DNA from 3 places in the Enterobacter cloacae complex sp. ECNIH7 genome. Region 1 is predicted to be linked to each of the others. Evidence: riboswitches for the same ligand, from Rfam matches in the RefSeq annotation. Region 1 holds a riboswitch; each other region holds the start of a gene.

Region 1 (10,072 bases):
CTGGCGCATCATCCACACCGGGGTGACATCAACGGGCTGGCGCAGCAGCGCACGCAGATAACGATCGTTCTTCAGTTCGGTCATTTTTGCAGTTCCTTAAGCGTCATGGCCTCAGTGTAACACTACTCATACTCGGCCCGACACATCGCCACGGTATCTTCTATCAGGCGACGCGCCACGGTGCCCGGCGGAGGCAACAGCGGTAGATCGTCGTAGCGATACCAGTTCGCGTCCAGAAGCTCTTTCTGGTCGATAACGATCTCGCCGCTGTCGTATTCGGCCATAAATGCCGTCATCAGCGACTGCGGGAACGGCCACGGCTGGGAGGTGACGTAGCGCAGGTTCTTCACTTTGATCCCACTCTCCTCCATCACCTCGCGCGCCACCGCCTGCTCCAGCGTTTCGCCCACCTCGACGAAGCCGGCCAGCACGGTGTGAATGCCGTTGCGATGGCGGGTATGCTGCGCCAGCAGGATGGAATCCTCCCGGCGGATAGCGACGATAATGCACGGCGCAATCTGCGGATAGTAGCGTTCGCGGCAGTGGCTGCAGAGCATCGCCCACTCGGTTTTGCTCGGGCGCATGGTATGACCGCAGTAGCCGCAGTATTTATGCGAGCGGTAAAACTCGGCCAGCTGCACGCCGCGCCCCGCCAGCTGGAACAGCCCTACGTCCAGATCCAGCACCTGGCGCACCGATCCCATATCCTGGCGGCGGGGCTGTTGGATCAACCACACGGGCTCACCCTGCCACTCGCCGATCTGTAGCGCTGGCTGTCCAACGAGATCGAACGCTTCAGCTGCACCGTAGGGGATTTCCCCGGCAGGAAGCCATAATTTTTGTTCGTGACTGACGATCCACCAACCAAGATCTGATTTTTCAATAATACGATCCATATCTATTGCACTACCTTCGCTTCACTGACATGTTGTTAGCATTGTGGTTACATTCTGGATAAGCAGATTCAATCCTACATTTTGCGGAGTCGACCATGTTAAACCAGCTGCAAAGCCTGACTGAGCGCGTTAGAGGAAATAACAAACTGGTGGATCGCTGGCTACATGTACGCAAGCATCTACTCGTGGCTTATTACAATCTGGTCGGTATTAAGCCTGGCAAAGAATCGTTTATGCGACTGAACGAAAAAGCGCTGGATGATTTTTGTCAGGGCCTGGTCGACTATCTGTCCGACGGCCATTTCAATATTTATGAACGCATTATCCGCGAAATGGAAGGGACAACGCCGTATTTAGCGGCCAGCAAGCTCTATCCGCTTCTGGAAGCCAACACCCAGCAGATCATGGATTACTATGATTCCGCGCTCGAGAACGCTATCGACCACGATAACTATCTTGAATTTCAGCAGGCGCTATCCGACCTCGGCGAAGCGCTGGAAGAGCGATTCACGCTGGAAGATAAGCTGATCGCCCTCGTGCTGGACAACGATTTGAACATCAGTAACGAAGAGAACGTCGCGCGCCCTGCTTGAGTTCTTCATCGTTAACGAGTAATTTACAACCATTCGCCCCTCTCACGAGGGGGATTTTTCTTGTCGGAGTGCCCAGCGCCTGAAAGCGCGGGCTGAGACCGTTAATTCGGGATCCGCGGAACCTGATCAGGCTAATACCTGCGAAGGGAACAAGAGTCACACTGCTGTTGTATCGCCTGAGGGCGATCCTCTCTTGCTTCATCCGTCGTCTGACAAGCCATGTCCTTCACTTTTGGAATGAGCTATGTCTACTGCAAAACTGACCCGCCGCGAACAGCGCGCACAGGCCCAACACTTCATCGACACGCTGGAAGGCACCGCTTTCCCGAACTCGAAACGCATCTACATTTCCGGCTCGCAGGCCGATATCCGCGTCCCAATGCGCGAAATTCAGCTCAGCCCGACGCTTATCGGCGGCAGCAAAGATAACCCGCAGTACGAAGACAACGAAGCCGTGCCGGTGTATGACACCTCCGGCCCGTACGGGGATCCCTCTGTTACTATCAACGTCCAGCAGGGTCTGGCAAAGCTGCGCCAGCCGTGGATTGACGCGCGTAACGACTGCGAAGAGCTGAACGTCCTGAGTTCTGCATACACTAAAGAGCGCCTGGCCGACGACGGTCTGGACGAGCTGCGCTTTACCGGCCTGCTGACGCCAAAACGCGCTAAGGCGGGCAAATGCGTGACCCAGCTGCACTACGCGCGCCAGGGCATCGTCACGCCGGAGATGGAGTTCATCGCCATCCGCGAAAACATGGGTCGCGAGCGCATCCGTAGCGAAGTGCTGCGCTATCAGCATCCGGGTGAAGGCTTTGGCGCTCGCCTGCCGGAGAACATCACGCCGGAGTTTGTGCGTGACGAAGTGGCCGCCGGGCGCGCAATTATCCCTGCCAACATCAACCACCCGGAATCCGAGCCGATGATTATCGGCCGCAACTTCCTGGTGAAGGTCAACGCGAACATCGGTAACTCGGCCGTCACCTCCTCCATCGAAGAAGAGGTGGAAAAGCTGGTCTGGTCCACGCGCTGGGGTGCGGACACGGTAATGGACCTCTCCACTGGACGCTATATTCACGAAACCCGCGAATGGATCCTGCGTAACAGCCCGGTACCAATTGGCACCGTCCCGATTTATCAGGCGCTGGAAAAGGTCAACGGCATTGCCGAAGACCTCACCTGGGAAGCGTTCCGCGACACGCTGCTGGAGCAGGCCGAGCAGGGCGTGGACTACTTCACCATTCACGCGGGCGTGCTGCTGCGCTACGTGCCGATGACCGCGAAGCGTCTGACCGGCATCGTCTCGCGCGGCGGTTCCATCATGGCGAAGTGGTGCCTGTCACATCATCAGGAAAACTTCCTCTACGAGCACTTCCGCGAAATTTGCGAAATCTGCGCCGCGTACGATGTCTCTCTGTCGCTGGGCGATGGCCTGCGTCCGGGCTCTATTCGCGACGCGAACGACGAAGCGCAGTTTGCCGAGCTGCACACGCTGGGTGAGCTGACCAAAATCGCCTGGGAGTATGACGTGCAGGTGATGATTGAAGGTCCGGGCCACGTGCCGATGCAGATGATCCGCCGCAACATGACCGAGGAGCTGGAGCACTGCCACGAAGCACCGTTCTACACCCTGGGGCCGTTGACTACCGATATTGCGCCGGGCTATGACCACTTCACGTCGGGCATTGGGGCGGCGATGATCGGCTGGTTCGGCTGCGCCATGCTCTGCTACGTGACGCCGAAAGAGCACCTCGGCCTGCCAAACAAAGAGGATGTGAAGCAGGGGCTGATCACCTACAAAATTGCCGCCCACGCGGCTGATCTGGCCAAAGGCCACCCGGGCGCGCAAATCCGCGATAACGCCATGTCGAAGGCGCGCTTCGAATTCCGCTGGGAAGACCAGTTCAACCTGGCGCTGGACCCGTTCACCGCCCGCGCCTATCACGACGAGACCCTGCCGCAGGAGTCAGGCAAAGTCGCGCACTTCTGCTCTATGTGCGGACCGAAGTTCTGCTCGATGAAAATCAGCCAGGAGGTGCGCGACTACGCCGCCGCGCAAACCATTGAAGTGGGTATGGCGGACATGTCTGAGACCTTCCGCGCCAAAGGCGGCGAAATCTACCTCAAAAAAGAGGAGGCGTAATGTATAAGCCCGATTTCCCGCCCGTCCCCTACCGTTTAGGGCTCTATCCGGTGGTGGACAGCGTGGAGTGGATAGAGCGCCTGCTGGAGACAGGCGTTCGAACGATCCAGCTGCGCATCAAGGATAAACGCGACGACGAGGTAGAAGCCGATGTGGTTGCCGCCATCGCGCTGGGGCGTCGGCATAACGCCCGTCTGTTTATCAACGACTACTGGCGGCTGGCCGTTAAGCACCAGGCGTACGGCGTGCATCTGGGTCAGGAGGATCTGGAAACAACGGATCTGAGCGCTATCCGCGAAGCCGGGTTGCGTCTTGGCGTGTCAACGCACGATGACATGGAGATCGACGTGGCGCTGGCGGCCCGTCCTTCTTACATCGCGCTGGGTCACGTCTTCCCGACGCAAACCAAGCAGATGCCCTCCGCACCGCAGGGGCTGACGCAGCTGGCGAGTCACGTTAAACGCCTTGCCGATTACCCCACCGTCGCCATCGGTGGAATCAGTCTTGAACGCGCCCCGGCGGTGCTGGAGACCGGCGTCGGCAGTATCGCCGTCGTCAGCGCCATCACCCAGGCCGCAGACTGGCGTCTCGCCACCGAACAGCTGTTACAGCTGGCAGGAGCGGGTGATGAACGATCGTGATTTTATGCGCTACAGCCGTCAGATCCTGCTGGAAGATATCGCCATCGACGGGCAGCAAAAGCTGCTCGCCAGCCGGGTGTTAATTGTCGGTCTGGGCGGGTTAGGCGCGCCCGCCGCGCTTTATCTGGCAGGCGCAGGTATCGGTACGCTGGTGCTGGCCGACGACGACGAGGTTCACCTTAGCAACCTGCAGCGACAAATCCTCTTTACCACCGAGGATATCAACCAGCCGAAAGCGCAAATTACCCGGCAGCGCCTGAACCAGCTCAACCCGGATATTGAGCTGATTGCCCTGCAGGACCGGCTCAGCGGTGACAATCTGCGCCGTGAGGTCGCCCTGGCCGACGTGGTGCTGGACTGCACGGACAACATGGCGACGCGCCAGGCGATTAACGCCGCCTGCGTGGCAAATAATACGCCGCTTATCACGGCCAGCGCGGTGGGTTTCGGCGGGCAGATGATGGTCCTGACCCCGCCGTGGTCGCAGGGCTGCTATCGCTGCCTGTGGCCGGATGATGCAGAGCCAGCGCGCAACTGCCGTACGGCGGGCATTCTTGGTCCGGTGGTCGGCGTAATGGGCACAATGCAGGCGCTGGAGGCCATCAAGCTGCTCAGCGGCATGGAGACGGAACGCAATACGCTGCGGCTGTTCGATGCCCGCTCCAGCGGCTGGCGCCATCTGGCATTACACCGCGCCAGCCGCTGCCCGGTATGCGGAGGCCGCGATGCGCATTCTGTTTAACGATGAGCCGATGAGATGCGACGACGGTCTCACCGTTGCGGTACTGCTCGACAAGCTGCGCCAGCTCAAGCCGGGAACGGCGCTGGCGCTCAATCAACAGATCCTGCCGCGCGAGCAGTGGGAAAACCAGCAGGTCAATGAAGGCGACCAGATCCTGCTGTTTCAGGTTATCGCAGGGGGCTGAGATGTTACGTATTGCCGATAAAGTCTTTGATTCACATCTGTTTACCGGAACCGGAAAATTCGCCTCGCCGCAGCTGATGGTGGATGCCATTCGCGAAAGCGGCAGCCAGCTGGTGACGCTGGCGCTCAAGCGCGTGGATCTGCGTCATCACAGCGACGCCATTCTGGCGCCTTTACTGGAGGCTGGCGTCACGCTGCTGCCCAACACCTCCGGTGCCAAAACAGCCGAAGAGGCGATTTTTGCCGCGCAGCTGGCCCGCGAGGCGCTCGGCACCCGCTGGCTGAAGCTGGAAATTCATCCTGACGCCCGCTGGCTGCTGCCCGACCCCATCGAAACGCTGAAAGCGGCTGAAAAGCTGGTGCAGCAAGGGTTTACCGTCCTGCCTTACTGCGGCGCCGACCCTGTCCTGTGCAAACGGCTGGAAGAGGTCGGCTGCGCCGCCGTCATGCCACTGGGCGCCCCCATTGGCTCCAACCAGGGGCTGGAAACCCGCGCGATGCTGGAAATCATTATTGAGCAGGCTACCGTACCGGTGGTGGTTGATGCGGGCATTGGCGTGCCCAGCCATGCCGCGCAGGCGCTGGAGATGGGCGCCGACGCGGTACTGGTCAATACGGCCATCGCGGTTGCCGACGATCCGGTCATGATGGCGCGTGCGTTCCGCATGGCCGTAGAGGCTGGCCTGCTGGCAAGGGAGTCCGGTCCTGGCTCGCGCAGTTTCCAGGCGCAGGCCACCAGCCCGCTGACCGGTTTTCTGGAGGCGATCTCATGAGCACGTTTACCGAGCGCTGGCGCCAGCTTAACTGGGACGACATTGCCCTTCGCATCAACAGCAAAACGGCGGCTGACGTGGAGCGCGCGCTGAATGCCCGCCATCTGACCCGCGAGGATCTGATGGCTCTGCTCTCCCCGGCGGCCAGCGCGTACCTCGAACCGATGGCCCAGCGAGCACAGCGGCTCACCCGCCAGCGTTTTGGCAACACGGTGAGCTTCTACGTGCCGCTCTATCTCTCAAACCTGTGCGCCAATGACTGCACCTACTGCGGTTTTTCCATGAGCAACCGCATCAAGCGTAAAACGCTCGATGAAGATGAGATTGCCCGTGAGTGTGCGGCCATTCGTGAAATGGGTTTTGAACATCTTCTGCTGGTCACGGGCGAACATCAGGGAAAGGTGGGAATGGACTATTTCCGTCAGCACCTTCCCGCCATTCGCCGTCAGTTTGCATCGCTGCAGATGGAAGTACAGCCTCTCGCGCAGGAGGAGTACGCGGAGCTCAAAACCCTCGGGCTGGACGGGGTCATGGTCTATCAGGAAACCTACCACGAGGCGACGTACGCCCGGCACCACCTGAAGGGCAAGAAACAGGATTTCTTTTTCCGGCTGGAAACGCCGGACAGGCTGGGTCGTGCGGGCATCGACAAAATCGGCCTGGGTGCGCTGATCGGGCTCTCTGACAGCTGGCGGGTGGATTGTTACATGGTGGCGGAACATTTGCTGTGGCTTCAGCAGCACTACTGGCAGAGCCGTTATTCCATCTCCTTCCCGCGCCTGAGACCCTGCGCGGGCGGGATTGAACCGGCTTCGCTGATGGATGAACGCCAGCTGGTGCAGACCATCTGTGCGTTTCGCCTGCTCGCCCCGGAAGTTGAATTATCGCTCTCAACGCGTGAATCCCCGGCGTTTCGCGATCGCGTTATCCCGCTTGCGATTAACAACGTCAGCGCGTTTTCCAAAACGCAGCCTGGCGGCTACGCTGACGATCGTCCGGAGCTGGAGCAGTTTGTGCCGCATGACGGGCGACGTCCGGAAGCGGTCGCCGCAGCGCTGACGGCCCAGGGTCTTCAGCCTGTCTGGAAAGACTGGGACAGCTGGCTGGGAAGAGTCTCGCAATGACGCTGAAACGTACTGCAACGCTATAAAAAATTGTCGAGGCGCTACGAAAAGGCAAAACCGGATGGTTGTCAGCGATCGTCCGGTTTTTTATTGTCACACGGTCAGCAACGGATGCTGACCAGGGCGAAAAGCTTCTTCCTCGTTTCGCCCTGCCTCTGGTTCATTGCACAAACGGCTCCTGACAAGTTGAATAAGTATTTTCTTAATGGTTCTTAAGATAAATCATCCCACCAGAAATCGTGTGCCGTATAATTCACCGCTAACCGCAGGACAGCGACTATGCTGAGAGGATATCGGCAGACGAAAAGTATTCACCATCAGGAACGATGTACAGCTCATGGCACTTCACAGCAAAAAGCTCTCTTTTACCCGGCCAATCATGCTCAGCTTTGCGGGGATCCTCTGCAGTTTTGCGGTGATCGCGATCGCGGTAACGCTTTCGCAACGAAAGGATTTTCTTGAGGATTATCATCAGATCAACAGCAATTTCACGCACAACCTGGCGGTGAACTACACCGAATCTATCCTGCGTGAAAACGACTATATCCTGGGCCGTTCCGCGATGTACTTTGCCCGCGACGACAGGCTCAACGAGACGCTCAACGTCAACCCGACGCAGGGGCTGCAGATGATGATGCATTTGCAGAACCTGATGCCGACCGTCTCCTCCATCTCGCTGGCGGACACGCAGGGGCATTATCTTCGCGCGCCGGAAGTGCTCCCCACGGAGACGAGTAAAACCTTCGATCCCCGGACACGCCCGTGGTTCGTCGCTCAGGCGGAAGCCAGTATCTTCAGTCACTATACCCGTCCCTATATGGACTACTTCACTGGCCATCCGACTGTGACACTCTATAAACCTTTGATTTCGCCTGAAGGGAGACTGAAGGGAACGCTCGCTTTCCATCTCGATTTGACGTCTATGGGCTTCACCCTGCGCCAGATGGTGGCGCCCGTTCAGGGGGAATTCTTCGTCGTCGAACGCGACGGCGCCGTGGTGCTGCATCCGGATACCGGCGCGCTGTTCAAACAGTACGTGAGCGAAGCGCTGATGGACAAAATGACCAGCGGCGAAGGTCATCTTTACGACAAGAAAAGCAACGCCTGGTATTACTACTACTCGTTTACCAACCCGGACTGGTTTGTCATCTACCGGGTATCCGGTGCGACGCTCACCGATATCACCCGCCACGAAACGACGATCGTTGGCTGGGGGTTTGCGCTGGCCGCCATCATCATCATCCTCTTCGGCTTATACCTCCGCCACGCCTCGCGTTCAGTGCTGATGCACATTATCAATGCCATCAAAACTGGCGATGTTAGCGAGGCACCGCGCCTGGAAGCGATGTTGAGCCATACTATCCAGTCCAACAAAGAGCGTGAGATGGCCTATGTGCGCCAGGCCACTCACGATGCGCTGACGGGCTGTAAAAACCGCCGCGCGTTCGACAGCGATGTCGCGGAGCTGCTGAATGCCCAGCAGCCTTTCGCGATGGCGCTGGTTGACATCGATAACTTCAAGTCGATTAACGACACGCTGGGCCACCTGACCGGTGATATTGTTCTGCGCAACGTGGCCCGCGAAGGGATCCAGATCATGCAGCCACATCACGTCTCGCTTTACCGGTACGGTGGAGAAGAGTTTGCGGTAATTTTCCAGGCTGAGCAGATGACGTCTGCGCTCTCATTGCTGGAAGCCTGGCGTACCGCAGTTGAAAAACGCGTCTGGCGAGAAGAAAACCTGCGGGTTACGTTCAGCGGCGGTCTTGGGGAGTGGCATTTTGAACCGCTGGAGCAATTTGTCGGAAGCGTTGATAACGCCCTCTATAGCGCCAAACAGCAGGGCAAAAACCGCATTAACCGAACGTCCATCAGCTAATCCTCCCTCTTTCACCCTGCCCGTTTCCACGGGCCGGGTGCCCGACAATGTAAAATTGTAACCGGTTTCAGAAAATCACCGGTTTCTTTGTGATGCCTGACACACAATCGCGGTAAACCGGTTGTTGAAGCGCTCTGCACGGGATAATTATCAATAAACACATGTAGATCGAGGCTGATTATGAAGAACATCGTTTTATGCTGTGCAGCGGGAATGTCAACCAGCATGCTGGTTCAACGTATGAAAGACGCCGCACAGAAAAAAGGGGTTGAAGTCACCATTAAAGCCGTTCCGGTTGCGGAGTTTAAAGACAACATCGCGACGGCCGACATCGTATTGCTGGGGCCACAGGTTAAATACGAGCAGGCTAAACTCCAGGCGCAGGCCGACCCGTTGGGTAAAAAGGTCGCGGTGATCGACATGATGGATTACGGCATGATGAAAGGTGATGCCGTACTGGAAAAAGCGCTCAAACTTCTGGAGTCATAATGGAAGACTTAGAAACCACGATTATGGAACTGCTGGTCAACGCGGGCGCGGCGCGCAGTGCAGCCCTGACGGCGTTGCAGATGGCGCGTAAAGGTGATTTTGACGAAGCTGAAAAAGCGATGGAAGAGTCGCGTGAATATGTGAAGCATGCGCACACTATACAGACGCAGCTTATCGGTCTTGATGAGGGGACCGGGAAGCTTCCGGTTAACCTGATCACCGTCCACTCGCAGGATCACCTGATGAACGCCATGGTCATTCAGGATCTGGCGGGCGATATGATTGAGCTTTATCGTCGGATCCCGTTGGTGAATTGAATACATGCAGATGTAAAAAAACCCGCCGAGGCGGGTTTTTTATTTACGGCATCAACGATTACTCGTTGTCGGAACCGCCCAGACCTGCGTTCAGCAGTTCTGCCAGGCTCGCGGATGCATCTTCAGCAGTCACCTGCGGTGCAGCTGGCAGTTCGCCCGCAGCACGACGACGCATACGATCCTGATGGTACGCATAACCGGTACCCGCCGGGATCAGACGACCCACGATGACGTTCTCTTTCAGACCGCGCAGTTCATCACGTTTACCTGCAACAGCGGCTTCGGTCAGGACACG
Region 2 (10,072 bases), 2.1 Mb from region 1:
ACAACAAAACTGTTACATTGATCAAACAATCGCCACAAAGGTATTTAAAAGGTATTATTGAGTGGTATGTTAAAGGCGTACCCTCTCTGACATGCAGGATTAAAAAATGAAAACGAAAGTCCAACTGTCATTCATGATGTTTGTTGAATGGTTTATCTGGGGCGCGTGGTTTGTGCCGCTGTGGCTGTGGCTGAGCAAAAGCGGTTTTACCGCCGGGGAAATCGGCTGGTCTTACGCCTGTACCGCCATTGCCGCGATCCTCTCCCCGATTCTGGTCGGCTCGCTGACGGACCGCTTCTTCGCCGCGCAGAAAGTGCTGTCAGCGCTGATGTTCGCCGGTGCGATTCTGATGTACTTCGCCGCACAGCAAACCCAGTTCAGCACCTTCTTCCCGCTGCTGCTGGTTTACTCCCTGACCTATATGCCAACCATCGCGCTGACCAACAGTATCGCCTTTGCCAACGTGGACGACGTCGAGGCCGATTTCCCGCGCATCCGCGTGATGGGCACCATCGGCTGGATCGCCTCCGGGCTGGCGTGCGGGTTCCTGCCGCAGATGCTGGGCTACAGCGATATTTCCGACACCAACATCCCGCTGCTGATGACGGCAGCCAGCTCCGCCCTGCTCGGCGTCTTTGCCCTGTTCCTGCCGAATACGCCGCCGAAAAGTACCGGCAAGCTGGATTTCAAAGTGATGCTCGGGCTGGACGCGCTGATCCTGCTGCGCGACAGAAACTTCCTGGTGTTCTTCTTCTGCTCGTTCCTGTTCGCCATGCCGCTGGCCTTCTATTACATCTTCGCCAACGGCTATCTCACCGAAGTGGGGATGAAAAACGCCACCGGCTGGATGACGCTCGGCCAGTTCTCCGAAATTTTCTTTATGCTCGCCCTGCCGTTCTTTACCAAACGCTTTGGTATTAAGAAGGTCTTACTGCTGGGCCTGATTACCGCCGCCATCCGCTACGGGTTCTTCGTTTACGGCGGAGCGGAACAGTACTTCACCTACGCCCTGCTGTTCCTCGGCATTCTGCTGCACGGCGTAAGCTACGACTTCTATTACGTCACCGCGTACATCTACGTGGACAAAAAAGCGCCGGTGCACATGCGCACCGCCGCGCAGGGCCTGATTACGCTGTGCTGCCAGGGCTTTGGTAGCCTGCTGGGTTACCGCCTGGGCGGCGTGATGATGGAAAAAATGTTCGCATACAAAGAGCCGGTGAATGGGCTGACCTTCAACTGGGCCGGAATGTGGACGTTTGGTGCAATCATGATTGCCGTGATTGCCGTGCTGTTTATGCTGTTTTTCCGCGAATCGGATAAAGAGATCGCCGCAATTGAGGTGGTTGATAGCGATGCCGCGCTGACACAAGGGGAAGTTAAATGAAACAAGAACGTGTTCTCGGTGCCCTTTACGGGCAGGCGTTAGGGGATGCGATGGGCATGCCGTCGGAGCTGTGGCCGAGAAAGCGCGTCAAGGCGCACTTCGGCTGGATCGACCGCTTTTTACCCGGCCCGGCAGAGAATAATGCGGCCTGCTATTTCAAACAGGCAGAGTTCACCGACGATACCTCAATGGCGCTGTGCCTGGCGGACGCGCTCATCGAGTGCGACGGGGAGATTAACGCGGACGTTATCGGCAAGCATATTCTGCGCTGGGCGCTCGATTTCGACGCGTTTAATAAGAACGTGCTCGGCCCGACCTCCAAAATCGCGCTTAATGCGATTCGCGACGGCAAGCCGGTTAGCGAACTGGACAACAACGGCGTAACCAACGGGGCGGCGATGCGCGCCTCCCCGCTGGGCTGCCTGCTCCCGGCCACGCGTCTGGAACACTTTGTTGAGCAGGTGGCGCTGGCCTCCAGCCCGACCCATAAATCCGACCTCGCTATTGCCGGCGCGGTGGTGATTGCCTGGGCGATTTCCCGCGCCGTCGACGGCGAAAGCTGGCAGAACATCGTCGATGCGCTGCCGGGTATCGCCCGCTACGCGCAGGAGGCGAAAACCACCACCTTCAGCGCGTCGCTGGCGGCACGTATTGAGCTGGCGCTTAAGACCGTACGGGAAGCCAACGGGGTTGAGTCCGCCAGCGAGCAGGTTTACCAGCTTGTGGGGGCCGGAACCAGCACCATTGAGTCCGTTCCGGCGGCCATTGCGATGGTCGAACTGGCGGGAACCGACCCAAACCGCTGCGCCATTTTATGCGCCAACCTGGGCGGCGATACCGACACTATTGGCGCGATGGCGACGGCCATCTGCGGCGCGCTCCATGGCGTGCAGGCGATTGACCCGGCGCTCAAAGCCGAACTCGACGCCGTCAACCGGCTCGATTTCGGCCACTATAGCGAGAAACTGCTGCACTACCGGGAGCAAAGGGAGGGCGTATGAGTTCATTTGCCCAACGTCTCGACACCCTGCACGCCACGCGCCCGGTGACGGTGCTGGGCGCGGCGGTGATAGACGTCATCGCCGACGCCTACGCCCTGCCCTGGCGCGGGTGCGATATCGAGCTCAAACAGCAGGGCGTGAATATTGGCGGCTGCGCGCTGAATATCGCCATCGCCCTGAAGCGGCTCGGCATTACAGCGCAAAACGCCCTGCCCGTGGGTCACGGGGTATGGGCGGACATCATCCGCAACGCCATGGCGAAGCAGGATCTGCACAGCGCCATCGAGGCCGAAACCGGCGATAACGGCTGGTGCCTGGCGCTGGTGGAGCCAGACGGCGAGCGCACCTTTATGTCCTTTAGCGGCGTGGAGAACCAGTGGCAGCAGCGCTGGCTTGATGTGCTTAACATCCCGTCGAAGAGCCTGGTCTACTTATCCGGCTACCAGCTGGCCTCGCCGTGCGGCGAGCTGCTGACACGCTGGCTGGAGGGGTTGCGGGACGTGACGGCGTTTATCGATTTCGGCCCTCGCATCGCGGATATCCCCGACGCGCTGATGGCGCGGATTATGGCCTGCAGGCCGATCGTGTCGCTCAATCGTCAGGAAGCGGAGATCGCAGCCGAACGACTGGGCGTAGCGGCTGAAAACCTGGGTGCGGAGTGGCAGCAGCGCTTCGGCGCCGCGCTGATTGTGCGGCATGATAAAGACGGCGCCACATGGTATGACGGTGACGTCTCGGGCGTTGTTCCGACGTTCCCAGCGACGGTTGTGGACACCATTGGCGCAGGCGACAGCCACGCGGGCGGCACGCTTGCCGGGCTGGCGGCGGGATGGTCACTGGCAGACGCCGTTCTGTTGGGGAATGCCGTGGCGTCCTGGGTAGTCAGCCACCGCGGCGGGGACTGCGCCCCGACTCGCGACGAATTATTCCTCGCACACAAAGACGTATAGATCGCTGCGACAGTAGCTGATGCTGTACTCAATCGGCCGGTGCTGTTGGTCAAGCGCAACCTGCTTGATCACCAGCACCGGTATTTTTTCGTCCATCTTAATGTGCGCCTGAAACTCGCTGTCCGGCATGCGGGCGCTAACCCGTGAACGGGTGCGCTGCGGGAAGATATTCTGGCTGCGGAAGTAGTCGTACAGCGAAATGCCAATCGCATCCGGATCGGGAATGAGGCCAACCGGCACCCAGGACTCTTCAATCGACACCGCATCGTCATCCACATAGCGAATGCGCTTGAGCAAAAAGACCTCGCTGTCCGGAGGAATCGACAGGTGGTTTGCGACCTCTTCCGGGCACTTCACCACCCGCTTGTTGACCCACAGCGTATTAGGCTTTTGGCCGCGCAGCACTACCTGCTGGGAAAAACCGCGCGCCTCTTTCAGCGAATATTCAAAGATATTGTTGATTTGCGTGCCATAGCCACGGGAGCGCGTCACCACGCCCTCTTCCTCCAGCGCCTGCATCGCCTTTCGCACAGTGATGCGCGACACCCCGGTTAACTGGCTCAGATCGCGCTCGCCGGGCAAAATATTCCCGTGCTCCAGCACCCCGCTGCGCACCGCGTTTTTTACCGTTTCGGCAAATTTCAGGTACAGCGGCGTGTTGTCAGGCGCGGCGATCCGTTCATTCAGTTGAGCGATTAACCGGGTATGCGCTTGTTCCATCTCTGTTTTCTCAGGCGTGGTGTTTCCTGCCAGTATACTGGGTTACCACCATGCATGAAAATGATGAACCGGCCCAATACCGTGACCCACTTCCAGAGTATCGGCTTTTGCCAGCGCCGCCGAGAGCCAGGTTTTCGCTTCGCGCACCGTATCGGCCCAGCCGCCATGCCGCGGGCGCAGCGCCGCCAGCGCGGCGGAGAGCGTGCAGCCCGTGCCGTGGGTGTTTTTGGTCTGCACGCGCGGCGCGGTAAAGCGTACTTCGCCGTCGCGGGTAAAGAGCCAGTCCGGGCTTTCGGCATCATCCAGGTGCCCGCCTTTCATCAGCACCGCGCCGCAGCCCATTGCCAACAGCGCGTTTCCCTGCGCTTTCATCTCGCGTTCAGTTTGCGCATGCGATGTGCCTAACAGCGCGGCGGCTTCCGGCAGATTGGGCGTGATAAGCGCCACCTGCGGCAGTAGCTTTGTACGCAGCGTCTCCACGGCGGAGGCGGAGAGCAGCGGGTCGCCGCTTTTCGCCAGCATGACGGTATCCAGCACCACGTTTTGCACCTGATAGCGTTTAAGCCGCTCGGCCACCGCTTCCACAATATCCGTCTCGGCCAGCATGCCGATCTTGGTGGTATCGATGCGCACGTCGCTGAACACAGAATCCAGCTGCGCGGCAACAAAATCCGGCTCGATACGATAGACCGACTGCACGCCGCGCGTGTTTTGCGCCACCAGCGCGGTAATGACCGAGCAGCCGTACGCGCCAAGGGCCGAGAAGGTTTTGAGATCGGCCTGGATACCCGCGCCGCCGCTGGGATCGGTGCCGGCAATGGTCAGGGCGTTAATCCGTTTCATGCCTGCTCCTCCAGCGTATAGAGCGCATCCAGAAACGCGCTGGCAAAACTGCCAGGCCCACGTGACTGCGCAACGGCCACCGTTCCGGCTCGCTTCATCCATCCGCAGGCGGCAGCGACGTTATCCATCCGGTCGCCAGGCAGCGAGCAGCTCGCCGCCACAACGGCAGAAAGCGCGCATCCGGTTCCCACTACGCGCGTCATCAACGGATCGCCGCCCGTTATCGTGCGGGTGCGTTGCCCGTCAGTGATGTAATCCACCTCGCCGGTGACGACCACAACGGCATTGGTCTGGCGAGCCAGCGCCTGTGCGGCGGGCACCGCGCTGGCTGCGGTATCGGTTGTATCAACGCCGCGCCCGCCCGCGCTCATTCCGGCAAGGGCCAGAATTTCGGAGGCATTGCCGCGAATGGCAGCCGGTTTCAGGGCAAGGATTTGATGGCAAAAACGGGTGCGGAACGTCAGGGCGCCCGCGGCAACCGGGTCCAGCGTCCAGGGCTTGCCTGCAGCCACCGCGCTTTCTATTGCCCGACGCATCGCCTGGGCACGCGGCGAGGTCAGCGTACCAACGTTAATCAGCAGCGCATCGGCGATGCCGGCAAACTGTTCAGCCTCTTCGGCCTCAATCACCATCGCGGGTGATGCGCCAAGCGCCAGCAAAACGTTGGCCGTGAAGGTCTGTACGACATCGTTGGTCATACAGTGGGTCAGCGGAGAACGGGTTCGGAAGTGGTGTAAAACGCGTAAATCGAGCAGGTCAGGCTGCATGGTTTCGCTCCTGCCTTGCGTGAAGAAGCGATGACCGGGAAGGCATCTGACTTCCCTACGCTGGCATTATCCAGATCAGGTAATACGGGTATTTCTCAGCCTTCACAAGGAAGGGCACCCCGAGTCAAAATACTTTTAAAACAATGATTTATTGAAATCAATGTTCTCAATCAGTGTAACCGTGGCCACAGGTCAGGCGCAAGGGGTTTTGATTTATCACGGCAGCGATCGCGTTATGAATCTCCCTAAACACTTTTTCGCTAGCATCTTCAACATAAATATTTTTTCCTGGTATATCCCGTAACAAAAATGAGCTGATTTCATTTCATTCGAAGCTAGCGAAAGATTCGATAATAAATAATCGGCAAAAACCCATAAATTTACATAAACTGTTATGTGTATTATTAACCAATTTTAATCAAAACACTTAAATACATTTAATGTATTGGTGTTTTATATCTAATTTGGCTCTCATCCATCATGAATCGCTATCTTATTGTATTATAAGATTATTAAGCCGAGCTTTTCTGGAATGACTCGTTTAGCTATTCCTGCTATTTATGATTTAGATCAATAATCAAAATTACACATTCATAGATAGTTACTGCACGTTACGAAATAAGTTATCAAACAAAAATTTTCAACGTTAATTGTGAATTATTTCAGATATAACAAGACGTTGTATCTTCCCGCCAGGATAGCGCCCTTACTTTATTTTTTCTTGTAGTGATGATGAGAGCTTTAAAATGAACTATTTAAATACAACAGCTATCGCTGTTTTTGGTTTTGTGTTTGCTGGTTCAATGAATACTGCAAATGCTGCGGAAGTAAACATAAACCTTGACGATAACGTCAACAATCCAGGTGCTCACATTCAAATTCAGGGTACCGATAAAACCGCCTATAACCTTGATAACATCGAGGGGAGTAACATTAAGCAAGACGGGCAAATCTATAACCTTCAGGGCGATATTGACAGAGCAAATACAGCTATTAATAAAGCACAAGATACAGCTAACACTGCTCAAGATGGCGTAAATGCTAACACTCAAGCTAACGCTATCCTTAATCAGAAAATCGACGATTACAAAGCAGATCAGACAATCACTGATAACAAACAGAATATATTGATTGATAACACTAATAATAAAGCAGATGCGGCTTTACAAGGCGTTATTACTAACGGTCAAGCAATCATTGATACAAACACGAGAGTAGATAAAACTGACATCACCGCGACCAATGCGAACAACAAAGCAGACGCCAACACTCAAGCGCTAGCAAGTAAGGTCGATAAAAGCATTTTCAACGCCGATCAGGATAGACAAGATCAAGCACTTCAGGATGCCTCTGGCAAAGCGACTCAGGCATTTAATACGGGCGCTTATGCGCAATCTTTAGCTGTCGATGCACAAACGGTAGCCGCAGCGAATAAAGCTGCTGTTGCTACCGTTCAGTCACGCCAGCAAACACAGGAAGCGACGATTCAGAATCACAGCGCACAATTAGCGAATCATGAATCACGTATTACTGCGTTAGAGAGTCAAAATAACGCTAAGTTCTCTTCTCTGGAGAATCAGCAGAATGAGGATCGCAAGGAATATCGTGCTGGTATCGCTGGCGCTGCTTCTCTTGCTGGTTTGCATTACGTTGATACAGATAACGCGGTTGCCGTCGGTGCTGCCAACTTCAAAGATGCGCAAGGTTATGCAATCGGCTACCGTCATAAGTTCGCTGAGAATGTAGCTGCTACTCTCTCTACATCAGGTACATCCAACGGTGATGAAATTGTTGCGGCATCCGCATCTTACGGATGGTGATGTTACAATATTAAAACAAAATGCCAGTGAGCTAAAAAAATCGCCCATGAGTTTTAATCAGCTGGCTATAACTCAATACATTGCTGCTCGCAAATAAAATGACAAAGTACATTTTTATCTCCGCTGTTTTGTATCTCACTTTTATTTTATTAGGGATATGGATCGGCTTGATGTTAGGCACCTATATTTATAATTGCAATTACTGAGGCAATAATGAAAAAGTTAATGATGATAGCGGCTGTATTATCTCTTGCTGCGTGTTCCTCACCAGCGCAACGGATGGCGGATTGTCAAAGCAAGGGGGTGAGTAAAGACGCTTGTTATATTGCAGAGCAAAACCGCACATCAGCCATTAACGCTGCTGCAGAAAAACAGGCTTTGGAGAATGCTGCTCAACTTGCACAATCAGCACATAAGCATTTTCCTGAAGGCTGCACTCAGGTTATGGATGCTGCGGGTCGTTGTGACAGCAAGCCTGCCAAAGCAAGCGGCGATGTTAAACAGTTTTCAGGTGAAGCGGATCGCGTTATGAATAAGCCAATATCTGATGCTGCTGAATATCTGCTTTCGAAAGGCTGGAAGCCAAATAAGGGTTTATGGCACAAGGATAGCTATATTATGCAGCTGGTTGTCGAAAAAGAGAGAGTCGTAAACGCACAATTATCAAAAATGTGATCTTAGGACTACGCTCCCTCCTGATAAGATTTACATAGCCCCATTTGTATGGGGCTTTATTTTAGCTCATGACTAAATACAGATTTACTCTAACTGCCACGCCCCGCCATGAATAAGCGACGCTCCCCCCGTCCAGGCAAACAACGCCAGCTCGCGGCAGTCTGCATCAGGATAAATACGGCTGCTGAGGCACGCCTCACCCTCGTTAACAAACACTTCCACGGAAGAGTAGTCAAAAAACAAGCGCAGACTGAGCACGCCGTTCAGGTTAAGCGCGACGCTTCTGGTGCCGCACAGGCCATACTGTGGATAGTGTCGCTCCAGCACAAGGCGCTGCATTTGCGCATCAACATAGACGCGTAACCCGTCGCCGAGACGAATGCCGTATTGCTCCGCGCTGCTATTCGCGCAATCCCATTGCAGAATGACCTCCATCGCATCGCAGTGTTCAACCAGAGTCATCTGCTGGTTATTAAGCGTACTTACCGGCCAGGGGAACCATGCTCCGCGCAGGGTTTCAACTTCTCTGGCCGGCCGCATTTGCAGGCGGTTATCCACACTAAGCGTCAGCTCGCGCGGTAAGGAGAGCATGCCTGCCCAGCCATCCTGCTGTTCCGGCAGGGGCGATTCCCACATGTCCAGCCAGCCGATAACGATGCGGCGGCCGTCAGGAGTCAGGAAGCTTTGTGGCGCATAGAAATCATGTCCGCGATCCATCTCCACAAATTCTCCTTCACGCACGAAAGGTTTGCCGGGCTGCCACTCGCCCAGCAGGTAGCCGCTCTGGAAAAGATTACGATTTTTGAATCCCTCTGCCTCCAGCCCCTGAGGCGAAAACATCAGCACGCGTTTACCATTGAGGGTGAAAAAGTCCGGACATTCCCACATATAGCCCATCTCTTTTTCAGCCACCGCGAGCACGCCCATGTCCTGCCACTCGCGCAGATCGGCAGACCGGTACGCACGCACCTGGCCCGTATCACCCTCCCGCGCACCAACGACCATGTACCACCACTCCCCTTCACGCCATACTTTCGGATCGCGGAAGTGATGCAGTCCGGGCGGTGTGTCAATGACGGTCCCGTGCCGCACAAACTGGATGCCGTCTCGGCTGGTTGCCAGGCACTGAACCTGGTAGAGATTCGCCTCATCGCCGGGATCGCCGTGGAATTTGTGGCCGGTGTAGATCAGCGCCAGCGTGTCGCCATCGACCACCGCTGAGCCAGAAAAACAGCCGTCCTTGTCGTCTGGTCCCTCCGGTGCCAGCGCAACCGGGAGGTGCTCCCAGTTAACTAAATCTTTGCTTCGCGCATTGCCCCAGTGCATCGGCCCCCACTGGGTCGAATATGGATGATGCTGATAAAAGGCGTGATACCAGCCGTCAAACCAGACCAGGCCATTCGGGTCGTTCATCCAGCCAGCACGTGCGGCGAGGTGGTAACGGGGATACCAGCGCAGGTTAAGACTGCCTTGTCTGGCCTGCAGTTCCTGTTCAGCTTTGGCAATGGAATACGTCATTTGTCTACTCTTTTCAGTCAGATAGTGGAAGGTTGCGGCATAAGCGGGTCAGAAGAGGACTTACCCGAGCGCAACAGGAAGATGGAGATAAACGTGGTGCTGAATACCAGTAGCCCCATGATGAGATAGGACTGAGCAAAGCCGTATTTCTCATAGCTGTAACCTGCCAGCGGCGACAGGACCGAGGCAATCACAGAGCTTGTACAGGCAAAGCCCACCAGATAGAGGGTGGAAGAGAGGCGCTTATCAAAATGCAGGCTGTTGTATTTAAAGATGGAGACCAGCAAAACGGGCAGCTCAACCGCATGCAATAGCTTGGTAATGGAGATCAGTACCGGTCCCTCAACCAGACCCGATGCCACCATACGCATCGCCATCACCATTCCGGCGAAAA
Region 3 (10,072 bases), 550 kb from region 1:
TCGTCCGTCACGGAATCCGTCCTGGATTTGCATAAATTCCTGACGGTCTTTATTGAGACATATTTCTGGGCACACGGCTTCATGGGCCTCGTTCATATGTACCTGACGCTACGCGCGCAGCGTAAATATCAGTATTCAGAATAAAACGGTTCACAGAGCCCGGCGTTCCCGGGCTCCGTTTCGTTCATCCGATCACACGTCTTTTACGCGGCAGGTCAGCAGAAGCGTCACGACGGATAGCGCCGCAATCATCCAGTAGACAGACGCATGGCCGTAGCTTTGCGCCAGCGCCCCCTGAATCACGCCCGCCAGAATCACCCCGGTTGAAATGCTGTTGGTAAAAAGCGTGGTCGCCGAGCCGGCACGGCCGGGCATGAGATCCTGAAACCAGAGCATGCCGATCCCGGCAACAATCCCAATAAACACGGCGTTAAACAGCTGCAGAGCCAGCAAAGCTTCCCGCGAATGGAAAAGGATCAGCCCCGCGTAGAACAGCACCCCGGCCGCCACGGCGACGATCATCATCCTGCGCTTTCCAAACCGCTTAACGTAGTAACCCGCCAGAATCATTGCCGGGATTTCCAGCCCGGCGGCAGTTCCCATTAAGATCCCCGCGAGCTTGTCCGGCAGGCCCAGATCGCTGCTGATCCACAGCGGCATATCGATGATGTACATGGTGTTGCAGGTCCACATCAGCGTGGAGGCAATAAACAGCATGCGGACGTTTTTGTCCTGCCAGCCGCTCACTTCGGTGACAGGTTTATCCGTCGACTGTTCGACGCGCGCCACGGACGGCAGCGCGAAGGCAATAAGCGCCAGGCTGATGACAAAAATCCCGGCGGCGATGGAAAACATGGTGGTAAAGCCGTAGTTCAACGCCAGCATGAAGGCCAGCGGCGGACCAATGACCCACGCCAGCGAAAGCTGGGCGCGCATCACCGAGCTGAACATCACCACTTCCCGCGCCGAGTTATCCGCATATTCACGGGCCAGCGCGAACAGCTGCGGCATGGCGGTGTTCGCCAGCGATGCCAGCAGCACGCCGCAGGTAATGAGCGTCAGATAATGACGGTTGAAGGCAAAGAGCAGCGCGTTACCCACGGCCATGGCGCAGCAAAAGAGGATCAGCCTGCGGCGATCGCCCTGGCTGTCCGATCGTTTCGCCAGCGCGAGGCTGACCAGGATCCCGGCAATGGCGTTAACGGTGTAAAACAGGCCGACCCAAAACGGCTGCGCCCCCACCTCGCGGCTGAGAAACAGGCTCAGCGTCGGCGCCTGCAGCGCCCCCGCCACGCCCATCATAAAGGCCACCAGCATAAAAGCGGCATACACGCCGTTCAGGCGTCGCCCCATCGTCATCAACCACAGCATGCGCAAGTCCTTGTGAAAGCGAATCGAAATTGGGTGAATAGTAAACGAAAAAAGCCAGCAAAAACATTTTGCTGGCGGGTGATAAGCACCAATACTCAGTCACACATGATCGAGGCGAGTTAGCGGGAAGAGGTCGGGGCTGTAACGTCCCACTGCATCAATTCTTCTAACGTTTTCAGCCGTTGCTCTGCACACCGGCGGGCCAGCCAGGACGCTCCTTTTGTCGCTGAAAAGTACTGCTGATAGAACTGACGTGCGGTAGACCTCTTCATAATTTACCTCCTCGCTTCATCGGGGAGAATTATTGGCCTAATATAGGGAAAAATAAATTGCTGGTTTTTTGTCAGGAGTTCCCCTTTTATGCCTTCCGGTCGTCTGCAACAACAGTTTATCCGCCTCTGGCAGTGCTGCGAGGGGCAATCGCAGGAGACCACGCTCAACGAGCTGGCTGACCTGCTTAGCTGCTCCCGCCGCCATATGCGCACGCTGCTCAACACCATGCAGCAGCAGGGCTGGTTAAGCTGGGAAGCGGAGGCGGGACGCGGCAAACGCTCGCGGCTGACTTTCCTCTATACCGGGCTGGCGCTGCAGCAGCAGCGCGCGGAAGATCTGCTCGAGCAGGATCGCATCGATCAACTGGTCCAACTGGTGGGCGACAAAGCCGCCGTGCGCCAGATGCTGGTTTCCCATCTCGGGCGCAGCTTTCGTCAGGGCCGACACATTCTGCGGGTGCTCTACTACCGTCCGATGAAAAATCTGTTGCCCGGCACGGCCTTACGCCGCTCTGAAACCCACATGGCCCGGCAAATCTTCAGCGGCCTGACGCGGATAAATGAGGAAAACGGGGAACTGGAGGCGGATATCGCGCACCACTGGCAGCAGGTTTCCCCGCTTCACTGGCGCTTTTTTTTACGCCCCGGCATCCATTTTCACCACGGCCGCGAGCTGGAAATGCACGACGTCATCGCCTCTCTGGAACGTGCCCGCAGGCTCCCGCTCTACTCGCATATTTCCCGCGTCCACTCCCCCACGGACTGGACGCTGGATATTGAGCTGTCGCAGCAGGATAAGTGGCTTCCCTGGCTGCTGGGCTATGTGCCGTCGATGATTTTGCCCGGCGAGTGGGAATCAATGAACAACTTTGCCAGCCTGCCGATTGGCACCGGGCCTTACTCCGTGTCCCGCAATAACAGCAACCAGCTGAAAATCCGCGCGTTCGACGACTACTTTGGCTATCGGGCGCTGATCGACGAAGTGAACGTCTGGGTATTGCCGGATCTCAATGAAGACCTGAGCTGCGGGCTGACGCTGGAAGGCCCCACCACGGGAGAAAAAGCCGTGGAGAGTCGCCTGGAGGAGGGATGCTACTATCTCCTGTTTGACCGCCGCACCCACCGTGGGGCAAATCAGGCCGTCCGCAAGTGGATCAGCCACGTTTTGTCCCCTTCCAATCTGATTTACCATGCGGAAGAGCAGTACCAGACATACTGGTTCCCGGCGTACGGCCTGCTTCCGCGCTGGCACCACGCCCGCCCGGTTCACTGCGACAAACCCGCAGGGCTGGAGTCCATCACCCTGACCTACTACCGCGAGCACGTGGAGCATCGTTTTATCGCCAGAATCATGACCCGGCTGCTGGCAGCCGAGGGGGTCAGGTTAGAGGTCAGGGAAGTGGACTATGACGAATGGCATCAGGGGGAGATCGCCAGTGATATCTGGCTCAACAGCGCCAACTTTACCCTGCCGCTCGATTTTTCCCTTTTCTCGCATTTGTATGAAGTCCCGCTGATCCAGCACTGCATCGACCGTGACTGGCAGCAGGACGCCGCCCTGTGGCGCGCGGGCGAAATGAATCTTGCAGCGTGGTGCCAGCAGCTGCTGGCCGAGCAGGCGATCGTACCCTTGATCCACCACTGGCTGATGATCCAGGGCCAGCGCAGCATGCGCGGCCTGCGGATGAACACCCTGGGCTGGTTTGATTTTAAATCCGCCTGGTTTGCGCCGCCGGAGCCATAACGCTTTCGTAATATTCACCAAATCATTACAATAGCGCCGTTCTCAACGGGGTGCTGCATCAAAGATGTGCGCTGAGATAATACCCGTCGAACCTGATCCGGATAACGCCGGCGAAGGGATTTGAGGCTGTCTCTCAAAATCCTTTGCCACTCAACTTTGAGGTGCAAAGTGTTAAAAAAAGTTCTCCCCCTGCTGGCGCTGTTTGCGCTGCCTGCTTTTGCGAAGCCCGTCCTGACGGTCTACACCTATGACTCCTTCTCTGCCGACTGGGGCCCTGGCCCGGTAGTTAAAAAAGCTTTCGAAGCGGACTGTAACTGCGAACTGAAGTTCGTGGCGCTGGAAGATGGCGTATCGCTGCTCAACCGTCTGCGCATGGAAGGGAAAAACAGCAAGGCCGACGTGGTGCTCGGGCTGGATAACAACCTGCTGGAAGCCGCCTCGCAGACCAAACTGTTTGCCAAAAGCGGCGTCGCGGCAGATGCCGTTAACGTGCCGGGCGGCTGGAAAAACGACACCTTTGTGCCGTTCGACTATGGCTACTTTGCTTTTGTTTACGACAAAAATAAGCTGAAAAACCCGCCGAAGAGCCTGAAAGAGCTGGTCGAAAGTGACCAGAAATGGCGCGTGATTTATGAAGATCCGCGCACCAGCACGCCAGGCCTGGGCCTGCTGCTGTGGATGCAAAAGGTTTATGGGGATAAAGCGCCGGAGGCGTGGCAGAAACTGGCCGCCAAAACCGTCACCGTCACCAAAGGCTGGAGCGAAGCCTATGGCCTGTTCCTGAAAGGCGAAAGCGACCTGGTGCTGAGCTACACCACCTCTCCGGCCTACCACATCATCGCCGAGAAGAAAGATAACTATGCTGCCGCTGATTTTGCTGAAGGGCACTATCTGCAGGTGGAAGTCGCCGCGCGTACCGCCGCCAGCAAACAGCCGGAGCTGGCCGAGAAGTTCCTGAAGTTTATGGTCTCACCGGCGTTCCAGAATGCGATTCCCGCAGGCAACTGGATGTATCCGGTTACGAACGTTGCGCTGCCCGCAGGTTTCGAGCAGCTGACCAAACCAAACACCTCGCTGGAGTTTACGCCGCAGCAGGTCGCCGCGCAGCGTGCAGCATGGGTAAGTGAATGGCAACGCGCCGTCAGCCGTTGATTCCCGGCTGGTTACTTCCCGGGCTGCTCGCCGCCACAGTGATGGTGGCGGTCAGCCTGGGGGCTTTTCTTGCACTGTGGTTCAACGCGCCAGAGAGCGACCTGCTCGCCCTCTGGCACGACAGCTACCTCTGGCACGTTATCCGGTTCTCCTTCTGGCAGGCGTCTCTCTCTGCCCTGCTGTCGGCGATCCCGGCTATTTTCCTGGCGCGCGCGCTGTATCGTCGGCGCTTCCCAGGCAGAGAGGCGCTGCTTCGCCTTTGTGCCATGACGCTGATCCTGCCCGTGCTGGTGGCGGTATTTGGGATCCTCAGCGTTTACGGTCGCCAGGGCTGGCTGGCTTCGCTGTTCGGCCAGCTTGGTCTGGAATGGTCATTCTCGCCTTACGGACTGCAGGGCATTCTGCTGGCGCACGTGTTTTTCAATATGCCGATGGCGACGCGCCTCTTTTTGCAGGCGCTGGAAAATATTCCCGGTGAACAGCGCCAGATTGCGGCTCAGCTCGGCATGCGCGGCGTGTCGTTCTTCCGCTTTGTCGAATGGCCGTGGCTGCGCCGCCAGATCCCGCCCGTCGCGGCGTTAATCTTTATGCTCTGCTTTGCCAGCTTTGCCACCGTGCTGTCGCTCGGCGGCGGGCCGCAGGCCACCACTATTGAGCTGGCGATTTACCAGGCGCTGAGTTACGACTACGATCCCGGTCGCGCCGCGCTGCTGGCGATGGTGCAGATGGCGTGCTGCCTTGTGCTGGTCCTGTTGAGCCAGCGGCTGAGTAAAGCCATTCCCGCTGGCAGTAATCAAATAACCGGCTGGCGCGATCCGCAGGACAGCCTGCACAGCCGCGTTACCGATTTTATCCTGATCGCGCTGGCGCTTCTGCTTCTGCTGCCGCCGCTGATGGCCGTTATCGTTGACGGACTGAACCTCAATCTCATCTCCGTCCTGCAACAGCCCGTCCTCTGGCAGGCGACCTGGACCTCGCTGCGTATCGCGCTGGCGGCAGGGTTACTGTGCGTCATGCTGACCATGATGCTGCTGTGGAGCAGCCGCGAACTCTACGCGCGTCAGGCCCGTAAGGCCGGGCAGGTGCTGGAGCTGACGGGCATGCTGATTCTGGCGATGCCGGGCATCGTGCTGGCGACGGGCTTCTTTTTACTGTTTAACAGCACCATCGGCCTGCCGGAAAGCGCCGATGGCATTGTGATTTTTACCAACGCCTTAATGGCCATCCCCTACGCGCTTAAGGTGCTGGAAAACCCGATGCGCGACGTCAACAGCCGCTACGGTTTGCTGTGCCAGTCGCTGGGTATGCAGGGCTGGCAGCGGCTGATGGTGGTCGAACTGCGCGCACTGAAACGTCCGCTGGCGCAGGCGCTGGCGTTTGCCTGCGTATTGTCGATTGGGGATTTTGGCGTGGTGGCTCTCTTTGGCAATGACGATTTCCGCACGCTGCCATACTGGCTCTATCAGCAAATCGGCTCTTACCGCAGCCAGGACGGCGCGGTCACCGCGCTGTTACTGCTGCTGCTGTGCTTTGCCTTATTTACCGTTATCGAAAAACTTCCGGGGCGTGATGTTAAAACTGACTGATGTAACCTGGCTTTACCAGCATCTGCCGATGCGCTTCACGCTCTCCGTGCGCCAGGGGGAGATGATCGCCGTGCTTGGCCCAAGCGGCGCGGGAAAAAGCACGCTGCTTAATCTGATTGCGGGTTTTCTGCAGCCGGCAAGCGGTGCGATCGCCATTAACAATCAAGATCATACCCACACGCCGCCCGCAAAACGTCCGGTCTCAATGCTGTTTCAGGAAAACAACCTGTTTACCCACCTGACGGTGCGGCAAAACATCGCGCTGGGAATGCATCCGGGACTCAGGCTGAACGATGCCCAGCGTCAGAAGCTGGAGATCATTGCCGCCCAGATGGGGATCAACGAGTTCATCGACAGGCTCCCGGGCGAGCTTTCCGGCGGCCAGCGTCAGCGCGTGGCGCTGGCGCGATGTCTGGTCCGCGAGCAGCCGATCCTGCTGCTGGATGAGCCGTTCTCGGCGCTCGATCCCGCGCTGCGCCAGGAGATGCTCGCCCTGGTGCAGGACGTTTGTCAGCGCCAGCAGCTGACGATGCTGATGGTTTCACACAGTATTGAGGATGCTGCCCGCATCGCCCCGCGATCGATAGTGATTGCCGAAGGGCGTATTTTGTGGGATGGAAAAACAGAAGAACTGCTGAGCGGTAAAGCGGGGGCGTCTTCACTGTTGGGCATTCGTGCCGTCTGATGCCCTCTCCCACAGGGAGAGGGAAAAAGTCCTTAACGGCTCACCACTTTCAATAAAATCTCACCGTACACCGGCATCAGCGGGTGGCGAATCAGCGCGACCAGGGCTACCACGGCCACACCCAGCGTCAGCGGGGCCAGCCACAAAAGACGAGTGCGCGGGAGATAGCGCGTCAGACGATCGACGCTGGCTTTCGCGCTGCGCCACAGCCGCCAGCAGAGCCATGCCGCCAGCCACAGCAGCACAGCCGTGCCCAGCAGCAGCCACTTAAACTCACCGCTTTGCATGCCGTCAGGAATATCGATGGCAGCGCCCGCGAGGATCCCCGGCAGGAAGTAGAACGGCGGCCAGAAGACGCAGCCGATAATGTTCGGCACCACGAATTTTGCGACGGGCAGATCCAGCATTCCCGCCACCATCGGCACCAGCGGACGCGTTGGCCCGACAAAGCGGCCGACGAGGATGGTAAACATGCTGTGCTGATGCAGCGCATGCTCGGTTTTATCCAGCAGGGCTTTGTTCTTTTTCATGAACGACCAGCGGTGCAGCGGCTTCTTAAAGCGCCAGCCCAGCCAGAAGGAGATCCAGTCGCCGAGCAGGCAGCCGATTATTCCGGCCAGCCACGCCTGCCAGAAATTAACCTCGCCGCTGCCAATCAGCGCCCCAAGCCCTGCCATCATCACGGTGCCGGGCAGGATCAGCCCAACCAGCGCCAGCGATTCCAGAAACGCCACCAGCGCCACGGCGATGAGCGAGTACATAACGGACTGGGTAATAAAGTGTTCCAGCAATGCCTGCATAACTATTCCGGTCAGAAAACGAATCAGCGATTCTGCTTAGCGCCCCGCACCGCGTCAAGGCAACAATTGTCTGAATAGTTTACAGGTTGCTTTCTGCATTCACCTGTTTGTTTATCTTTTTTTACCGTTTATTCACATCCCGCGCGGAATTCGCTCGGGCTGGCACCGGTGCATTTTTTAAATACCCGGGAGAAATAGAGCTGATCCTCAAAGCCCACGTTACGCCCCACGGTGGCAATCGGCATCCGGGTGGTGCTGAGCAGCAGCTTCGCCTGGCTGATGCGCTGATCCTCGCGCCAGCTCAATACGCTGACGCCCAGCTGCTGGCGGAAAAGATGCGACAGCCGCGACGGCGACAGGCAGACGTGCTGAGCAACGCTGGCGATATCAAACTGGCTATCGGCCAGGTGGTCGCTGATGTACTGGCAGGCGTCGCGCACGCGGTTGTCCAGCGGGGGGTTAAGCGACTCGTTAATCGCCTCCATGCGGCGAAGCAGCAGCTGTTCGAGCAGGTTAATCGCCAGCAGTTCGGCGTAGCGACCACCGGCCTGTCCCGCCTCGATAATCTGCGCAAAAAGCTCGCGAAACTGCGCCAGATGAACCTCATCCGGGCGATAAAAACCGGTGTGCGCAAAAATAGCTGGCCACGAAAGCCACTCCTGCCAGTAGGCGCGCGGACGGAAATAGACCCACTGGTGATACCACTCTTTGGCATCGGGATGACGGCCATAGTGGTGGATTTCCCCCGGCGGGAACAGCAGGATATCGCCGGGGCGGCAGACAAACTGCTGGTCACCGTTCTTGATGATCCCTTCTCCTCGCACGGTCAGATTGAGGATATACCCTTTCATGCCGAGCGGTCGGTCGACGTAAAAGTCGAGGTATCCCTCAGCCTCGATAGGGGTCAGTCCCGCCACAAGGTGCGCGTTAAACGAGTATCCCGGCAGCAGGGGATCGTTTTGCGTTTCGGCCATAGATTCAGTTCTCCCAAGGGTCCTGAAGGAAACCAATTGTCCATATCACTAAAAGCAGCTTTAAAATGGCCCGCGAAAAGATCCAAAAAGCATCACGCCGCTTTTACGTCCGCCATGTTTCAGCCTTTCCCCCTGATTTCTCCGCCAGAGCAGGCAGATAACCAGTAACAAAAGTGTCTATAAGTGCGGCAGAAATGTCCACATTGAATATTTGCACGGCGTCACACTTTCCGTTGTAACAGCAATTTAGTCCATAAGATTAGCGGATCCTGCCTGACGACTTTTTTCCCCAGTCTCTAATGTTCTTCCATACCTGTTTTTTCGATGGAGCAACACCATGGCAATTGCGATTGGCCTCGATTTTGGCAGCGATTCGGTTCGCGCGCTGGCAGTGGACTGTACGTCCGGCCAGGAGATAGCAACCAGCGTTGAGTGGTACCCGCGCTGGCAAGAGGGGCGCTACTGCGATGCGCCTAACAACCAGTTCCGTCACCACCCGCGTGACTATATCGAGTCGATGGAAGCGGCGATCAAAACCGTCCTGGCTGAACTGACCGACGCTCAGCGGGCTGAGATTGTCGGAATCGGCGTCGACAGCACCGGCTCCACGCCGGCCCCTGTTGATGCCGAAGGCCGCGTGCTGGCGCTGCGCCCGGAGTTTGCCGACAACCCGAACGCCATGTTCGTGCTGTGGAAAGACCACACCGCCGTAGAAGAGGCTGAAGCCATTACGCGACTGTGCCATCAGCCGGGCAAGACAGACTACTCGCGCTACATCGGCGGGATTTATTCCAGCGAATGGTTCTGGGCCAAGATCCTTCACGTCACCCGTGCCGACGCAGCCGTTGCGCAGGCTGCGGCGTCATGGGTTGAGCTGTGCGACTGGGTGCCTGCCCTGCTCTCCGGCACCACTCGTCCGCAGGATATCCGCCGCGGCCGCTGCAGCGCCGGGCATAAATCCCTGTGGCACGAAAGCTGGGGCGGTCTGCCTCCGGCCACGTTCTTCGACGAGCTCGATCCGATCATCAACAAGAGCCTGACGTACCCGCTGTTTACCGACACCTTCACCGCTGATATTCCGGTCGGCACCCTCTGCGAAGAGTGGGCGACACGCCTCGGCCTGCCGCAGAACGTGGCCATCTCCGGCGGCGCCTTCGACTGCCATATGGGCGCCGTGGGTGCGGGCGCGCAGCCCAACACCCTGGTGAAAGTTATCGGCACCTCCACCTGCGACATCCTGACGGCGGATAAAGCCACCGTCGGCGACCGCGCGGTGAAAGGCATCTGCGGCCAGGTTGACGGCAGCGTGGTGCCGGACTTTATCGGTCTGGAAGCCGGTCAGTCCGCGTTTGGCGATATCTACGCCTGGTTTGGCCGCGTGCTGGGCTGGCCGCTGGATCGGCTGGCGGCGGCGCATCCTGAACTGAAAACCCAGATAGCCGACAGCAAAAAGCAGCTTCTGCCGCAGCTTACCGACGCCTGGGCCAA

Evidence for each region. Region 1 has a riboswitch for thiamine pyrophosphate ahead of thiC (phosphomethylpyrimidine synthase ThiC). Riboswitches for the same ligand answer to the same signal wherever they lie in the genome.
Region 2: another riboswitch for thiamine pyrophosphate. It lies ahead of thiM (hydroxyethylthiazole kinase); the one in region 1 lies ahead of thiC (phosphomethylpyrimidine synthase ThiC).
Region 3: another riboswitch for thiamine pyrophosphate. It lies ahead of thiB (thiamine ABC transporter substrate binding subunit); the one in region 1 lies ahead of thiC (phosphomethylpyrimidine synthase ThiC).

Annotation. Positions count from the first base shown of each region.
Region 1 is NZ_CP017990.1:251,091-261,162, reverse strand. It holds gene hemE (uroporphyrinogen decarboxylase) at 1-84, opposite strand, end outside; gene nudC (NAD(+) diphosphatase) at 123-896, opposite strand; gene WM95_RS01270 (Rsd/AlgQ family anti-sigma factor) at 992-1,489, shown strand; TPP riboswitch at 1,544-1,655, shown strand; gene thiC (phosphomethylpyrimidine synthase ThiC) at 1,734-3,629, shown strand; gene thiE (thiamine phosphate synthase) at 3,629-4,270, shown strand; gene WM95_RS01255 (HesA/MoeB/ThiF family protein) at 4,257-5,012, shown strand; gene thiS (sulfur carrier protein ThiS) at 4,996-5,196, shown strand; gene thiG (thiazole synthase) at 5,198-5,968, shown strand; gene thiH (2-iminoacetate synthase ThiH) at 5,965-7,092, shown strand; gene WM95_RS01235 (sensor domain-containing diguanylate cyclase) at 7,430-8,971, shown strand; gene WM95_RS01230 (PTS sugar transporter subunit IIB) at 9,152-9,460, shown strand; gene WM95_RS01225 (PTS lactose/cellobiose transporter subunit IIA) at 9,460-9,777, shown strand; gene rpoC (DNA-directed RNA polymerase subunit beta') at 9,836-10,072, opposite strand, start outside.
Region 2 is NZ_CP017990.1:3,264,354-3,274,425, forward strand. It holds gene WM95_RS16050 (nucleoside permease) at 107-1,384, shown strand; gene WM95_RS16055 (ADP-ribosylglycohydrolase family protein) at 1,381-2,385, shown strand; gene WM95_RS16060 (PfkB family carbohydrate kinase) at 2,382-3,335, shown strand; gene WM95_RS16065 (GntR family transcriptional regulator) at 3,309-4,055, opposite strand; gene thiD (bifunctional hydroxymethylpyrimidine kinase/phosphomethylpyrimidine kinase) at 4,098-4,898, opposite strand; gene thiM (hydroxyethylthiazole kinase) at 4,895-5,665, opposite strand; TPP riboswitch at 5,701-5,797, opposite strand; gene WM95_RS16080 (YadA C-terminal domain-containing protein) at 6,412-7,485, shown strand; gene WM95_RS16085 (hypothetical protein) at 7,699-8,160, shown strand; gene WM95_RS16090 (glycoside hydrolase family 32 protein) at 8,245-9,678, opposite strand; gene WM95_RS16095 (MFS transporter) at 9,696-10,072, opposite strand, start outside.
Region 3 is NZ_CP017990.1:803,795-813,866, reverse strand. It holds gene WM95_RS03925 (cytochrome b/b6 domain-containing protein) at 1-144, shown strand, start outside; gene WM95_RS03920 (sugar efflux transporter) at 193-1,371, opposite strand; gene sgrT (glucose uptake inhibitor SgrT) at 1,491-1,643, opposite strand; gene sgrR (HTH-type transcriptional regulator SgrR) at 1,732-3,387, shown strand; TPP riboswitch at 3,424-3,524, shown strand; gene thiB (thiamine ABC transporter substrate binding subunit) at 3,556-4,539, shown strand; gene thiP (thiamine/thiamine pyrophosphate ABC transporter permease ThiP) at 4,515-6,125, shown strand; gene thiQ (thiamine ABC transporter ATP-binding protein ThiQ) at 6,109-6,810, shown strand; gene WM95_RS03890 (DedA family protein) at 6,843-7,610, opposite strand; gene araC (arabinose operon transcriptional regulator AraC) at 7,739-8,584, opposite strand; gene araB (ribulokinase) at 8,922-10,072, shown strand, end outside.